DNA from 2 places in the Exiguobacterium sp. s125 genome. Region 2 is predicted to be linked to the other one. Evidence: riboswitches for the same ligand, from Rfam matches in the RefSeq annotation. Region 2 holds a riboswitch; the other holds the start of a gene.
The links. Region 2 has a riboswitch for cyclic di-GMP ahead of KNQ05_RS00140 (glycoside hydrolase family 191 protein). Riboswitches for the same ligand answer to the same signal wherever they lie in the genome.
Positions count from the first base shown of each region.

Region 1: another riboswitch for cyclic di-GMP. It lies ahead of KNQ05_RS13665 (hypothetical protein); the one in region 2 lies ahead of KNQ05_RS00140 (glycoside hydrolase family 191 protein).

Region 1 covers NZ_JACSMI010000007.1:13,927-22,275, reverse strand. Annotated here, with positions in the region: gene KNQ05_RS13675 (CPBP family intramembrane glutamic endopeptidase) at 104-796, shown strand; gene KNQ05_RS13670 (DUF4305 domain-containing protein) at 818-1,051, shown strand; cyclic di-GMP riboswitch class I at 1,475-1,558, shown strand; gene KNQ05_RS13665 (hypothetical protein) at 1,584-2,369, shown strand; gene KNQ05_RS13660 (NAD(P)/FAD-dependent oxidoreductase) at 2,448-3,503, opposite strand; gene KNQ05_RS13655 (ABC transporter ATP-binding protein) at 3,687-4,478, shown strand; gene KNQ05_RS13650 (iron-hydroxamate ABC transporter substrate-binding protein) at 4,483-5,394, shown strand; gene KNQ05_RS13645 (FecCD family ABC transporter permease) at 5,465-6,466, shown strand; gene KNQ05_RS13640 (FecCD family ABC transporter permease) at 6,463-7,470, shown strand; gene KNQ05_RS13635 (hypothetical protein) at 7,567-8,052, opposite strand; gene KNQ05_RS13630 (hypothetical protein) at 8,067-8,349, opposite strand, start outside.
Region 2 covers NZ_JACSMI010000001.1:21,118-29,466, forward strand. Annotated here, with positions in the region: gene KNQ05_RS00110 (glycosyltransferase family A protein) at 1-209, shown strand, start outside; gene KNQ05_RS00115 (glycosyltransferase family 4 protein) at 215-1,198, shown strand; gene KNQ05_RS00120 (lipopolysaccharide biosynthesis protein) at 1,195-2,406, shown strand; gene KNQ05_RS00125 (hypothetical protein) at 2,407-3,651, shown strand; gene KNQ05_RS00130 (CatB-related O-acetyltransferase) at 3,648-4,268, shown strand; gene KNQ05_RS00135 (nucleotide sugar dehydrogenase) at 4,284-5,450, shown strand; gene KNQ05_RS00140 (glycoside hydrolase family 191 protein) at 5,657-6,448, opposite strand; cyclic di-GMP riboswitch class I at 6,556-6,640, opposite strand; gene KNQ05_RS00145 (hypothetical protein) at 6,720-7,946, shown strand; gene KNQ05_RS00150 (hypothetical protein) at 7,943-8,349, shown strand, end outside.

The sequences.
Region 1 (8,349 bases), on a different contig from region 2:
CCCGAAATCGCCATCTTTGAACCATCACCATTCGTGCGCCCGGTCGGTTTGTTTGTTACAATCGGGACAGTACCTTCAATACAAAGGAGTTGTGTCCCGACCGATGAAAAATTCCGTCAATCTGCCATTCAACATGGCTGATAAGTGGCAAATCCGTCACGTCATTCCGATTGTGATTTATTTGATCGTCCAGCTCGTACCGGCAACATTCCCGAGCTTTCTCTCAAAAAGCCAAATTCCGGGTGTCCTCGGCTGGTGGCTTGCGATCGGTTTTACCGTCGCCGTCGTCGTCTCGTTCTTCTGTCTTCGTCCTGACTGGCAGAAGTGGAAAGCAGAAGGCAACCAGACGGATCCGATCGACACGTTAAAGTGGATTGGGATCGGCATCGTGTTGCTGTACGCCTTACTGATTAGCGTCAATCTGCTTGATGCCTGGATGTCTGGCGGGATTGAGAACGTCGCAAAATCACAAAATACGGATGACATCATGAAAGCAATCCAAGTCATTCCGATTTTACAGGTGATGGTCGTCTTACTCGGACCGATCATGGAAGAATTTTTATTCCGCCACATCATGTTCGGGAACTTGTCGACGAAACTGAACTTCATCTTCAGTTTCATCCTCAGTGGGCTCATCTTCGGTTTCATTCATGGAGACAACAAGTTTTTGATTTACGTCGCGATGAGTTTCGTCTTCTCACTCGTCTTCGTCAAAACGCGCCGCATCTTAGCACCGATTGCGATTCATGTCTTCAACAACGGAATCGTCGTGCTCGCACTTTACGCCACGACTTAACTTACGAAAGGTAGTGTTTTCATGCGCCAAGGCTCAAACTTCATGGCATTATTTTATGCCCTGTTCGGTATTCTGTTCATGTACCTCGCGTACAGCAACTCGATCGAGGCAGGAACCGTCTTTAACTTTTGGACGATTCTGTTGACGCTGTTCGCAGCAATCGACTTTTACCGTCTCTATCTGATTTTCCGCTTCCGGATGGCTGCGAAGAAGATGATTGAGAAGGAACAAAACAAAAAAAATGATAAAGAATAAGTAACCTGTCCGCTTCTTGACCGATTCAGTTCGTGAAAGGGCGGATTTTTTTGTCTCTTGCTCACTGTATCCTTATGGAAAATCAGGCGAACAGTTTTTTAGACGCGCTATCGTCAGCTTGTTCCCGTTTCGAAATAATCGAAGTGACAAAAAAGAGTTACTTCTTGTGACTCCTACGGGAAAAAGCGCAAGACCACTTGCGCTGTCAGAGGCAAGTAAGACCCTGCTTCTTGTTCGCTAGAATCAAGAAGCAACGGCTTACGCCTCGCCCGAGGAAAGCACGGGAAAAAAACTCGTTTCGAAAAACCGCTCTTTCGAATGTTACCCCCGCGAATGGAACATATATTTTACTGACCCATTATCGAAAACCCTCCCCTCTCCATAGAAACGAATCACGTATACTGAATGTACGGTTCTTCACCGGAATCGAACGGGCAAACCCACAGAAATGTGGTGACGCAAAACTATAGGGGCTACCGCTTCAAGCTATGCTTGCCAGTTACCGAAGTTCACAAAAGGAGACTACGTTCACATGAAAAAAATCAATTATGTCGTTACTGCCGGCCTCGCTTGTGCTTTGATGCTGACGCCGCTCGGCTCAATCGATGCCAAGAGTAAAACATCGAAGCATGACCGCAACAAGAACGGAATCCATGACAGCTGGGAAAAGAAGTACAAGCTTAAAGGGAAAAAACTTGCGCAGCAAGATACGGATCATGACGGCTTAAGCAACTACACCGAATATAAGCTCAAACTCAATCCACGGAAGAAAGACAGCGACCGCGATAAGATCAGCGACGCACATGAAGATACGGACCGTGATGGCTTAACTAACGCCATCGAACTCGAGCTTGGGACAAAACCATATAAACGGGATTCTGATGGTGATGGAATTCTCGATGGCAAAGAACGCAACAAGGCCGGTCACCGCTATGAAGATATGCTGAAAAAAATGAAGATTGCTCTCGCGACAGAGACGACGCAAAGTCAGATTAAATACCAGTTTAAAAAGAAGAAGAGTCAGCTGCGTGTCAAAACGAATGACGCAACGGTCGATGAAACCCGTGTCCGCCAATTGATTCAGTTCATCGAGTCACATCCGAAGATGACGGAAGAGGAATTACGGGCACAACTCGTCAGCTTATTCGCTCTCTCTGGTTCTTACGAGTTGGAGATTGAACTCGAGTACTTCGATCACGAAGAAACGAAATCAGAGCACCGTCACGTTGAAGAAGACGAGCAAGACGATGATCAAGGTCAGGACGAAGATGATGATTCAGATGATGACTCGGACGACGAGCATGAAGATGAAGATTAATCCTTAAACAAAAAAACACCTGCTCTAAAGACGACCGACGTCCATGTGACGAGGGGCGATCTTTAAGACAGGTGTTTTTTACTTTTCGTTGACCATTTCTTGAATCAATTCACGGTTCCGTTTTTTGAAAACTTCATTGTGGGATGAGACCATCGCGACTTTGGCAGCATCCGGTTCAATGAACTGCTTCGCCCGGTTGACGGCGTTTGCCGCGTCCTGGAATGTACCCGAAATCAAGTTCACCTTGCCGTCATGCGTCAAAATATCTCCTGCTGCATACAATCCCGGTACACTTGATTCGCTCGACGCGTTACCGGCGATATAAAAGTCGTCGACTTGTTTGATGTCGAGTTCCGAGTTCGCGAGCAACTCTGCTTCCCGTTCGTAGCCATGGTTGATGATGACTTCATCGACGTCAACGATGTTTGTCACGTCCGTCGCACAATCAATCAATTCGACGGACGCAATCCGGTGGTGATCGTCGCTTGCGATCAACTTATGAATCGTCGTGTTGAGGAGACAGACGGCTGAGCTTCGGACGAGTTGGTCGACTTGTGCCTCGTGACCTGTGAAACAGTCTTTCCGGTATGTGACGTAAACTTTTTTCGCAATCGGTTCGAGCTCGTTCGCCCAGTCGATCGCTGAGTTACCGCCACCTGAAATCAGGACCGTCTTATCTTTAAACCGCTCAATCGATTTGACGGTATAGTTCAAGTTCGACACTTCGTACCGTTCGGCCCCTTCAATCTTCAGTTTTTGGGGATTGAGTATCCCGCCGCCGACAGCGACGATGACTGTCTTCGAATAATGAATTTCTCCCGACTCCGCTTCGAGGACGAAGTTTCCGAATACGTCTTTTGCGATCGAAATGATTTTTTCATTCAGGTGCACGGACGGATTAAACGTTAAGCCTTGTTCGACGAGTTGCTCGATCAGCTTCGCTCCGGTAATGGGTGGCTGTCCCCCGACATCCCAAATCATCTTCTCCGGATACACATGAATCTTGCCACCAAGCTCTGCCTGGTATTCAATGATTTTCGTCTTCATCCCGCGTAATCCGCTATAGAAAGTCGAGTATAACCCGGCCGGGCCTCCACCAATTACCGTTACGTCAAACAATTCCTGCTGTTCCATCTCACTCACTCCTCGCTCTCGACTACGACTGATTATCATTCTCATTTCCAATGATAACGTGAACATCTCTTGAAGACAAGAAAAAATGTTGACAGCGTTTTTATGAGACTGGTATGGTTAGGGAGACGATAGTGATAATCATTATCAATGAAAACAACTTTAAACGAGAAGGAGCCTCTGCGTATGGTACGTCTAGCAACAGAAGAAATCAGTATCGGATACGGAGATCGTACCATCGTCAAAGACTTGACGGTTCAGATTCCGGATCGGCAAATCACGACAATCATCGGTGCGAATGGTTGCGGTAAATCGACCTTATTGAAAGCGATGACCCGAATCATCCCCCATCAGTCTGGTCGTGCCCTGCTTGACGGTCTCGATATTGCGAAGGAAAGTACAAAGCTGCTTGCCCGGAAAATGGCGATCCTGCCTCAGACACCGGAAAGTGCAAGCGGTCTAACGGTCGCAGAGCTCGTCTCATACGGTCGTTTTCCTTATCAAAAAGGATTTGGTCGCTTAACGAAACATGATTACGAGATCATTGACTGGGCGTTAGAGGCAACGGATACGACGGCATTCAAACACCGTCCGGTCGACGCCTTGTCCGGTGGTCAACGGCAACGCGTCTGGATTGCGATGGCGCTGGCGCAGGAAACGGATATCATCTTCCTCGATGAGCCGACGACTTACCTTGATCTCGCCCACCAGCTCGAAGTCCTCGAGCTGCTCGAGCATCTCAACCGGACGGAAGGCCGGACGATCGTCATGGTGTTACATGATTTAAATCAGGCCGCCCGTTTTGCCGACTACATCATCGCGATGAAAGAAGGCGAAGTCGTCAAAGCCGGAACGTGCGAGGAAGTCATTTCGCATGACGTCTTAAAAGAAGTATTCCACATCGATGCCGAAATCGGTCGTGATCCACGGACGAATAAGCCGATGTGTGTCACCTACAACTTAATCAAGGGAGATTAACCACATGAAGAAACTAGTACTCTTACCGATTTTATTACTCTTAACGCTCGTCATCGCCGCCTGCGGCAATACAGATAAAACAGAAGATACGTCTTCCGTTACGAAAAAAGAAACGATCACCTATAAATCGGAAGAAGGTGACGTCGAAGTCCCGGCTGATCCGAAACGCGTCGTCGTCCTTGCCGGTTTCGCCGGAAACGTCATGGCACTCGACGTCCCACTCGTCGGTGTCGATTCGTGGTCAAAATCGAATCCGAAGTTTGATTTGAAAGACGTCCAGGAAGTATCAGAAGAAAACGTCGAAAAAGTCATCGAACTCGAACCCGATCTCATCATCGGCTACAATACAACGAAAAACATCGATAAATTTAAAGAAATCGCTCCAACCGTCACGTACACGTACGGCAAAGTCGACTATTTGACACAACATATCGAAATCGGTAAATTGCTCAATAAAGAACAAGAAGCACGCGATTGGGTCAAAGACTTCCAAACACGCGCAGCGGACGCCGGAACAGAGATTAAAGCCAAAATCGGTGACGATGCGACGGTCTCTGTCATCGAAAGCTTCGATAAACAGCTTTACGTCTTCGGCGACAACTGGGGACGCGGTACAGAAATCCTCTACCAGGAAATGAAATTGAAGATGCCGGAAAAAGTTACGGAAATGGCTTTAAAAGACGGCTATTACGCGCTATCACCGGAAGTCTTACCTGAATATGCAGGGGATTACCTCATCTTCAGTAAGACGGCAGAAGCAGATAACTCGTTTACAGAAACAGACACATACAAAAATATTCCTGCTGTTAAAAACAACCACGTCTTCGAAGTCGATTCGAAAGAATTTTACTTCAATGATCCATTGACGCTCGAACGTCAGCTCGAGTTCTTCAAGAAAAGTTTCCTTGGCGCGTAACAAAAATAAGGAGGGAACCGATTTTTCGGTCCCTCCTTTTTGACTATCTAATGAAAGTGAGACGATAACTATGTCATCCGGTCGATTCCCGTTCGGACTGAAAATCACGTTCGGTTTACTCCTGTTCGTCGTCATGTTCTGGATCTCGATGACGTTCGGTGCCGCCGACACGACGATACGTGAGGTCTGGAACGCTTTGACGTTCGGTCCCTTGAACGGTAAAGCAAAAATCATTCAGGAAATCCGGTTACCGCGCGAAGTCGCTGCGATGCTGGTCGGGGCTGCACTCGGTGTCTCCGGTGCGATCATGCAGGCGATGACACGTAATCCCCTTGCCGATCCCGGACTGCTTGGGCTGACGGCAGGCGCGAACGCGGCCCTTGCTCTTGCGCTCGTCTTCATTCCCGGTATCAATTACTACGGCATCATGCTCGCGTGTTTCCTTGGAGCAGCAGCCGGTGCCTTACTTGTCTTCGGGATCGGTGCCTCAAAACGTGGCGGGTTTTCACCACTTCGAATCGTCCTCGCCGGGGCCGCGATTTCTGCTTTTTTATACGCAATCGCAGAAGGGATCGGCATTTACTTCAAAATCGCTCAAGACGTCTCGCAATGGACATCCGGCGGGCTGATTGGAACGACCTGGGGGCAACTGCAAATCATCACCCCCGTCATTTTAATCGGCATCGCGATTGCGATGATCTTCTCACGTCAATTAACGATTTTAAGCTTATCAGAAGAAGTCGCACTCGGGCTCGGGCAAAACATCACCCGGATTAAAGGTGTACTCTACGTCGTCGTCATCCTGCTCGCCGGGGCCGCCGTTGCTTTAGTCGGTAACATGGCATTCATCGGCTTGATGATTCCGCACATCGTCCGCGCAATCGTCGGCACCGATTACCGCTTCATCCTCCCGATGACCGCCGTCTTCGGTGCGACGTTCATGTTACTCGCGGACACGATTGGCCGGACACTGTATGCTCCATACGAAACACCGGTCGTTGCGATCGTCTCGATGCTCGGGCTGCCGTTCTTCTTACTCATCGTCCGCAAAGGAGGTCGTGCGTTCTCATGATCGAAACATCGCTCCGCCGCCGTCAGCGGTTGATCTTTATCGTCTTTAGTCTGTTATTGCTCGGAACGATCATCATCAGTATCGGGCTTGGGCCCGCCTCCCTCTCGTACGACCGGCTTCTGCCGACACTGTTCGGTCAAGGATCGTTCAAAGAAGAGTTTGTTTTGTTCTCACTCCGCCTGCCGCGGATTTTAATCACGGTACTCGCCGGCATGGCACTCGCCTTATCCGGTGCGATTCTTCAGGGCATCACCCGCAACGAACTCGCAGATCCCGGCATCATCGGTATCAATACAGGTGCTGGTGTCGCCATCGCCGCCTTCTTCCTTTACTTCCCGGTCGATGTCGGTGCGTTCATCTATGGGTTACCGGTTGCTGCCTTCATCGGGGCATTGATCACAGCGATTGCCATTTATGCCTTATCGTATGACCGTGTCCGTGGCCTGCAACCGATTCGTCTGATTTTGACCGGGGTCGGATTCTCGATGGCGTTATCCGGCATCATGGTCGTCCTGATTTCATCCGCGCGCCGTGAGAAGGTCGACTTCATCGCCAAATGGCTCGCCGGGAACATCTGGGGAACGGACTGGACATTCGTCTACGCGTTATTGCCTTGGCTGCTTATTCTCGTACCGTTTACGTTTTATAAGGCAAACAAACTCAATCTGCTGGCGCTGAATGAACCGGTTGCGATCGGCGTCGGCGTCGCGATTGAAAAGGAGCGCATCCAACTGTTACTCGCCGCTGTCGCACTCGCTGCATCCGCCGTTTCTGTAACAGGCGGGATCGCCTTCATCGGTTTGATGGCGCCCCATATCGCGCGCGCCCTCGTCGGTCCAAGGCATCAACTGTTCTTACCGATCGCCGTTTTGATTGGCGGATGGTTACTCGTCCTCGCCGATACGATTGGTCGGAACATCGCTGACCCGCAAGGCATCCCGGCAGGAATCGTCGTTGCGATCATCGGTGCTCCTTACTTCATTTATTTGCTGTCAAAAAAATAACCTCTACATGATGCGATCACAACTAAAAACGCAAGAAGTAGGCGAATCCGGAATCCGCCGCCTTCTTGCGTTTTTTTGTTGCTCTAAGATGACCAGTCAATATTTGATTCGTTTTTCTTCCCGTTCCGCCCGGATCAATTCCTGTTCTGATAAGTGTGTCGGATCGAGTCGTTTAATCCGTTTATCGACAATTCGGTCCAATGACAGCACCGTTAGGAAAAAGACAAGGAACGGTCCGATGTATTCGGGACGCGCTACGTAGGGCGTGATGATTTGCCCCAGGACGACGACCAGTACTTCAATGATACTGATCAATATATACGGTAGTCCGAGATGATCCCAGGCCTCAAGCCCGTCAAACCGCTTCTTGAAATAGCGGTACTTCAGGAATCGGACGATCCATCGATAGGATAACAAAGGGACTAACAAGAAATACTGAAACGATGATTCTGTCAGATGCCAATCGTCTGCTAAAAAGAGAAATACAAACAATACCAGTCCAAACAAGACCGTTTGAATGTAACGTGCCTGTTTTAAAAATCGGATATAATCCATTTTCCGCTCGCGTTGCATGCTCTCCATCGTTTGCCTCCTCGTTACATCCCGATTCCTTCGCCCGTCGGATGACGGTGTTCGATTCCTTTTCGGTCCGGTGTCTCAAGCAAATCCATTTTATCGAGCTTCGTTACCGTCCGGTCCGTCCACTTTTGAAATTGCAGCATCCCTGAAATCCACAACATTAGCGGAAACAGATAGCCCCACTGTCCAAGGTGCGGGGCGACAACTGCGGCACCCGCAATAAAGACCGCTTCGAGTAAAGTGATCCCACCGAACAGCAGACCAAGTGGTCGCGCCTGTACCTTCGACCGAACTAACAGA
Region 2 (8,349 bases):
TGGAAAATTCATCGTGGTTTACAGGATACAATAATGAATATTTAAAAGCTAAAGGAGCAGTATTTAAAGCATTATTTCCAACCTTATGGCCAGTAATTTCTTTTCAATTTTTAATTCGAAAATCTTTCGAATTAAAAATTAACAGAAAAAATTTTCTTAGTAAATACGGGACTATGATTAATGGAGCAAAAGAATATAAAATGAGGTAGTTAATTTGAAAGAAGAAATTATTTATATAGGAGATTTTTTTGGAGGAAATGGTCCTTCAATTGTAGATGTCTCATTAAAAAATGAACTAAAAAAAGAAAGAAATATTACCTTTATTCAAATAGATAAACAATTAAAATATTTATTTAAAGATTTAAAAAATTTTGATGTACTACACTTTTCTGGACTATCTTTTAAGGGAATAGTATACGCTTTTTTCTTTAGAATTTTTAATAAAAAAGTTTTTCATACTTCTCATGGATCAGTTTTATATTTAGAAAAAAGTGCACTTAACTTTCAACAAAAAAAAATAAAAATTATTAAAGAATATCTGTCTTTTTTGCTTGCAAATAAAATAGTAGCTGTCTCTGAGTTATATTGCTTAAATATTAAAAGTACATTTCCTAAATTTTCACATAAAGTAGTTTATATAAATAATGGTGGAACAGATTTTATAGGTGATAAAACTATTAAGTTTGTTCAAAAAAATTTAAAAATTATTTCTTTTGGTGGAGATCGGCTTGAAAAAGGTGTTAAAGGATTATGCATAGGAATCGAAAATTTTTTGAAAAAGCATAAGCTTACAGAAGATAGTGTGAAATTTTACGTAATCGGTAAATTAAATGACAAATCGAATTTTAATTACCCTTTTTTAAATGAACTAGGTATTTTAGAACAAAAGGAAGTAATGAACTTTTTAAAAGAAAGTAACTTATATATACAAAACAGTTTTTTTGAAACTTTTTGCTTATCAGCTTTAGAAGCTATTGATTGTAATACACCGATTATTTTGTCAAAAACAGTAGGAGTACCTGTACAATTAAATGATGATGAAAAATTTACGTTCAATAATATTGATGAAATTACTGAAATTATAGAAAAGATTTATTTCGGAGAAAAAATTGAACAAAGAATAAAAATTCCTTTGTTAAGTTGGTCAAATTCGGCTGACAATTATAAAATATTATGGAATAAAGAGAACATTTTATGAAAAAAATTAATTCAATAATTTATTTAGTAGGAGAATTAACTATAGCAGCTTCACAATGGTATATGATAAGTATGATATCTAAAAATTATTCTTTAGATTATTTAGGGATGTTTACTTATTTTTTAGCAGTTATTGCACCAATAACTGTTATTATTCAAATGCAACATCGTACTATATATGTAACTCAAGGAATACTTAACTACACAATTGGACATTTTATTAAAATTAGAATGCAACTATTAATTTTTTCCGCAATAACTATATTTCTGCTTAGTTTTTTTATAGAAATTAAAAATTTACAAATCTTTTTTTTAATTTTCTTTTGGAAAGCTTTTGAACTCATGAGTGATTTAGTATATGCATATTGGCAAAAAAACAACCAAATAAATAAAATATCTTTAAGTAAAATTGTGCGCTCAATATTATATATAGTTACTTTTGTGATTTTCATTTATTTAGAAAAATCGTTAGCTTATATACTTATTTTTATAGTAATTATAGCTATAATAATTTTCTTTTGGGATCTATTTAAATCATCATTGAATATAATAAATATTATATTCAATACAGTATTAAAGTATAATGATATAAAAAAAATAATTTTCATGTCATTACCACTTGCAATAGCTTCTATGCTTAATATCATTTATATAAACATTCCGAAATATATATTAGCTGAGTTTTCAATGACAGAAGAAATTGCTATTTTTTCATCTATTTCTTATATTTTAATTTTAGGAAATATGATTATTAATTCTATTATTCAAGTTAAAATAAATTATATTTCTGAACTCTATAATGTCAAAAAATTTAAGGAACTAAAAAAAGATATAAATATTTTCTTTTTTTTAATTATAACAATAAGTATTATCGCTATATTTATTACATACATTATTGGAGAGGATATGCTAAAAGCTATATATAACGAAAAAATTTCTAAGCATAATTTTTTACTAATATTACTTATTGTAGGATCAGTATTTAATTACTTTTCTATTGTAATTGGAGTTGTGCTAACGGCTGCAAAAAAATATGCTGTTCAACCAGTATTATCTTTTTTTTGGTGTTTAATTTATATCATTTTTTCAATTGTATGTATCAAAAATTATGGGTTATATGGGGTCGGGTACTCTTACATATGTTCCTCAATAATTCAATTTGCAAGTATATATTATTTTTACAATACTTTAGTGAGAGGTAAAATTTAAATGAATAATATATTAGAGTTATTTATAACTCTCCTTTTTATAATTTTTTTCTTAATTAGCTTATTTGCTATATCAAAAAGATATGGTTTCCGAAAAAAATTAAGTGTAATTTTTTTCGGATTAAGTTCATTGTTATCTATAATAAATTATTACTATCAAATATTAGATCCTTTACCTGACGCTTCCTTGTTTCATAATTTAGCGTTACAAACAATAGATAATCACTTTTATTTTGGAAACTCAATAGTTGAACAATCTTTTGGTGCTGTATTTTTTGTAAATTTTATAATTGTTCCTTTTTATATATTTTTTGGAGATAATGCTCTAAATGTAATAATATTTAATAATTTTTTAATTGCATTAGTATATATGATGATTGTACGAATTAGTATAGACATATTTAAATATTTCACTTTTAAAGCAAGTGAAGAAAAAATTGAAAAAACTACAGAAATACGTATAGAATATTTTTCTTTTATTTTAGTATTTTTTTACCCTAGCTTATTTATGTATAGACTTTTTCTTCTGAGAGATCCGTTAATTATTTTTGCTACTGTATTATTTATGTTTTCATTGTTACTTATAGTCAAAAAAAATATTAATTTTAGAAATATGTTTCTATTTATAATCTCATTGTTTCTAATAATAGTTATTAGGCCCCAAAATGCCCCTGTATTATTTATTTGTTTAATTTTCATTATATTGATGATTAAAAATATTAATATATTTTATAAAATTATTGGCTTATTTATTTCTATTAGTATAATATTTGTATTTTCAGAACTACAAGTTTTTAGATTTCTAAGTCTTATTAATCCTGAATATTTGATGTCTTATAGGTATAGTCAGGTGATTCAATTTAATTCATATTTACCACAAATTTATTATTCTAGTTGGTTAGATATTTTAAAATTAGCTCCTTTGACGACGTTTTATTATATTTTTGTACCCTTTTTTTGGTTGGAAACTAGTTACGAGTATTTAATACCTTCAATAGACTCATTATTTATTTTTATACTATTTATTTTATTACTAATTTTAAGTGTTCGACAAAAATTTCCTAAAAATAATATGAAAAATTACTTATTATTTTTAATGATATTTTCTTTAATATCTCTAATTTCTTATAGTATAGTTGAAGTTTATTTTGGTGGTGCAGTAAGACATAGAATGCAACAAATAATAGTGGTTTTCCCTATTTTAATTGGTTGGATTGCTAAAAAAAGGAGCAACTATAAAAATTGAAAAAAATTTTAAAAATGCTTTATTATAGATTTAAATTTAAAAATAAAAAAATATATTCGACCTATTTGATCGGAAAAGTAAAAGTTAGCTCGACAGCAAGAATTTACAAACGAGTTACTTTTTTTAATTCAACAATAAAAAAATATTCGTATATTAATGAAAATTCTTCGATATCATATACTAATATAGGGAAATTTACTTCTATTGGTTCTAATTGCGGAATAGGCTTACCAGAGCACCCGGTAGCGTTTATTTCCACATCACCATTCACGTATTCTTCTGAGAACATTTTTGGTAACAAAGAAACATTTCACCCGTATTCTAAAGAAACAATTATAGGGAATGATTGTTGGATTGGGAATAACGTTATCATCATGCAAGGTATTAGTATAGGTGACGGAGCTATAATTGCTGCAGGAGCTGTAGTTACAAAAAATGTAGAACCATATTCTATAGTAGCGGGTGTCCCGGCTAAATTAATAAAATATCGTTTTTCTCAAGAAAAAATTACTATATTGGAAAATTTAAAATGGTGGAATTGGTCTGAAGAAAAATTAATTAAAAATAAAGATCTATTTTATCATGGTAAATACTGGTCTAATTATTTAGAGGAATGAGGTTTAGAAGTGTCAATAAAAATCACAGTAGCAGGAACAGGATACGTCGGCCTTTCGATGGCGGTCTTACTCGCTCAGCATAATGAAGTCACATCAATTGATATCATTAAAGAACGTGTCGAGCTTGTCAATGATCGAAAGTCCCCAATCGTGGATGCGGAAATCGAGAATTTCTTGCAAAATAAAGAATTGAATCTACATGCGACGACAGATAATTTTGAAGCTTACAAGGATGCGGAATTCGTCATCATCGCTACTCCAACGGATTATGACCCAACACGGAACTACTTTAATACTCGGACGGTCGAGAGCGTCATTGCGACAGTTCTTGCGATCAATCCAGATGCGACGATGGTCATTAAATCGACTGTACCGGTTGGCTATACACAAGAGCTAAAAGAGAAGTTTGATACACCGAACATCGTCTTTTCCCCAGAGTTCTTGCGTGAAGGGCAGGCACTGCATGACAATCTTTATCCGTCACGTATTGTCGTCGGTGAACAGTCAGAACGTGCTCAACAGTTCGCGGATCTTTTGCTTGCAGGGGCGATTAAAAAGGATGTGCCGATTCTTTTGACAGATTCGACGGAAGCGGAAGCGATTAAATTGTTCTCGAATACGTATCTCGCGATGCGGGTTGCCTTCTTTAATGAACTGGATACATATGCTGAAGTACGTAGCTTAGATACAAAACAAATCATCGAAGGTGTCGGACTCGATAGTCGAATCGGCAATCATTACAATAATCCATCATTCGGCTATGGTGGTTACTGCTTACCAAAAGATACGAAGCAGCTTCTTGCAAACTACGATGAAGTCCCGAACAATATCATTGGGGCGATCGTTGAAGCAAACCGGACACGAAAAGACTACATTGCCGATACGATCATCAAGCAGAATCCGAAAGTCGTCGGCGTCTATCGCCTGACGATGAAGACAGACTCCGATAACTTCCGCGCCTCATCAATTCAAGGGATTATGAAACGAATCAAGGCGAAGGGGATTGAAGTAACGGTCTTCGAACCCGTCTTAACAGAAGATACGTTTTATAACTCACGCGTCATCCGTGATCTTGAAGCGTTTAAACAAGAGTCGGATGTGATTCTTTCAAATCGGATGCATCCTGAGTTGAATGATGTCGAAGATAAAGTCTATACACGCGATTTGTATAGTCGGGACTAAAGAAAACAAAAGTGAGTGTTGCAAGCATGAAAAGAGGTCCAAGCGATAACCATCGCCTGGACCTCTTTTTGTGTTCGATGTTTCAATTCGTTGACCTGCCTCTGAAAAGTGACCGGTTTTGTTTTGTGCATCCTGTATAATTGTGTCATGCAGGAGCACTCAGAATTGGAATTGAGTAATCGGTTATGAGATTATATTCAAGTGGATTAGAATTTATTGTAATTGAGTGTCTTGTTTGATTTTAAGTGAATGAACCCATTCTTTTTCGCGTACTTCGCACTTTTCGCACCTTGCTTAGAAGAAATCGTTAATGTCTTGATGTCTTCTTCTTCGTTCAACTCCTGAAGATCTGCCATCCGGTCTTTTGACCATTGGTCTTTTGCGACCGTCGAGTAGTTGAAGCTTTCCCACATGATGGCATCGATGTACGGATACGTATGGTATTTTAATGTCCCGAAGCCCCAGTTTTGAATCAATGAGAGGTCCGCATGTTTTGTCTTGACGCTCTTCAAGAAGTTCGTCATCGCGACTTGCTGCTGCTCAAGGATCTTTGGTTGGTCGGCATGTTCGTTGTCGATGTCGCCGACTGTATCCAAGAAGACACCGTCGAGTCCTTTATTGACGACTTGCTTTTCGACTTCTTGCATGAGGACCGCTTGGTAATGCTTCGAGTTGATGTCCATTAAGTATGAATCCCATTCCGCGTAGTGGACACGTTGTCCATCACGGTGGAAGAAATCTGATTCCTTTAATTGTGCCATCAAGTCTGTGTTCCAGTTGTCGGCTTCCATCGTGTTGATGTAGCCATAGACTTTCGTGCCGTACTTTTGAATTTCTGCGATTTGTTTCGCTGAGTAAAAGACCGGTTCGATGATCATGACATCGTACTTTTGCATCTTCTTGATTTTTGATTTCGTCGGTGCATCGTAGTAGACCTTATACGAGCTGACGGAATCGAGTGGATTCGTTGATTGAGCTTTGCCCGTGATTGGTGTCATTAGTAACACTCCTAAAAAAAGAATGCACAAAAAAGACGTCACGCGTTTGAGTGAGATAATACCCATGGTTAGTAGCCTCCTGATTTTTTATCAGAGAGCGGCTGCGGCATTGCAGACTGGCGATCGGTATCCGAAGATCGACGACCCATGTCTTTGCGCCCTTACTTTTCAGTAAGTTTGCCCTTCTCGATATTTAGTTGTAATTGCCTGTTTGACTAAATCTTACCACTGCTAACAAAAATGTAAATAACTATTTTAAGGAGAGTGTGCCATGATTTACACACAGCATAGAAATACAGTCAAATGGATAGAAATGCTAGCTAGTATTTTACTTATCGGTATTCTTGACTATATGTTTAGCCTTTCGGTCTCGAATTGGGCAATTGATCCGTTAATCTTTTATATTTTATTGTTCGCCCTCCGCTATGGTCTGCTCGGAGCGTTCGTCAGTTTCACGATGACGATGCTGTACCACCTGTTTTTCCTGTCGGTCGAAGGATCGGACATTCTCTTATTTTTATACGACCGGACGGAACTGAGCTGGATCATCTTCCACTTCCTCGTCGCGATGGTCTGCGGGATTTTCAGTACCTCGTTCCAGGAACGTTACTTATCTTTACGGCTCCGCCACGAAGAAGTCGTCGAAGAAAACAACCACTTGCTCGAGACGGTCGAAAAGCTCCGACTGTCACAGTCGACGATGCAAAAGAAGGTCCTCGACTCGGATCATACATTAACGAAAATCTACCAAGTCGGACTCGAGCTCGACCAAACGGCGGCCGACATCGTCCGCGATCGCCTCGTCGATGTCTTGAAACGTTCGTTCAAGGCAGAGAATCTTGCCATCTATCACGTCGATGCGTCAAAACGGACGTTACGACTCCACGTCCGGTTCGGTGAGAAAGAGGTCTTACCGCAAACACTATTCATCGATCCGTCGACCGGCATCTATCAACGGATGTTCAAGACGAATGCGATTTCGATCCGGACGATGGACGAGGCGGACGTCCCGTTACTGATTGCACCGATCCGCTACGACGGGAAGATTCAGGAGGTCGTCGTCATCCAGGCGATCGACTTCAACCGCCTGACGAGTTACGAGATGAACATCATGCAGTTGATTCTCGACTGGACCGGGACACGAATCGAAAAAGCGTTGACGATGGAATGGAATGCGTCGCGTGGTGATTTGATTGAAGGGACACGGATTTATCAAATCGAGCCATTCAATAAAAAAGTCGCACTCCAACAACACCGAGCTGAACAGTACGATCAGCCGTACAGTACGGTCGTCTTGCCGGTCGAACAGGTCCGGCTGTCGTTGATTGAAATGGAATTAATCCTACGCCAGTCGATGCGGGAAATCGACATCATCGGCTATGACGAGACGAATCAAATGCTCCACTTCCTCTTACCGGGAACACCGCAAGAGAACGCTGAAGGATTCAAGCAACGAATTAAAGAGTTGTTCGCACGAAAAGGAGGGAATCTTGGATGATTTTCTTCGTCCTGTTATTTTTTCTGATTCATGCCGTCATCGTCTTCCTCGTCGCGAAACTGATCACGGCACGGATGGATCCGGCACAGCGCGGTCTCGTCAAATGGATCGCCCTGATTTGTTATTTCGTCCCGCTGCTCGGTGAACTGTTCGGTCTCGTCAGTTGGCTGATCGCAAGACGATACGCGTCAGACAAGACGTTGCTCGACTACGATGACTACATCGAGTTCGACGTCGTCAACCTGGAAGGACTGCAACAACAGGCGGCCGACAACATCGATTTGGTGCCGATGGGCGAAGCGATGGCGATGGACGCGAAGGAACGGAAACAATCGATTGTCCGCTTGACGACGACATCGATTGCCGATTCCGGGAAGTACCTTCAGTTCGGGCTCGACCATGC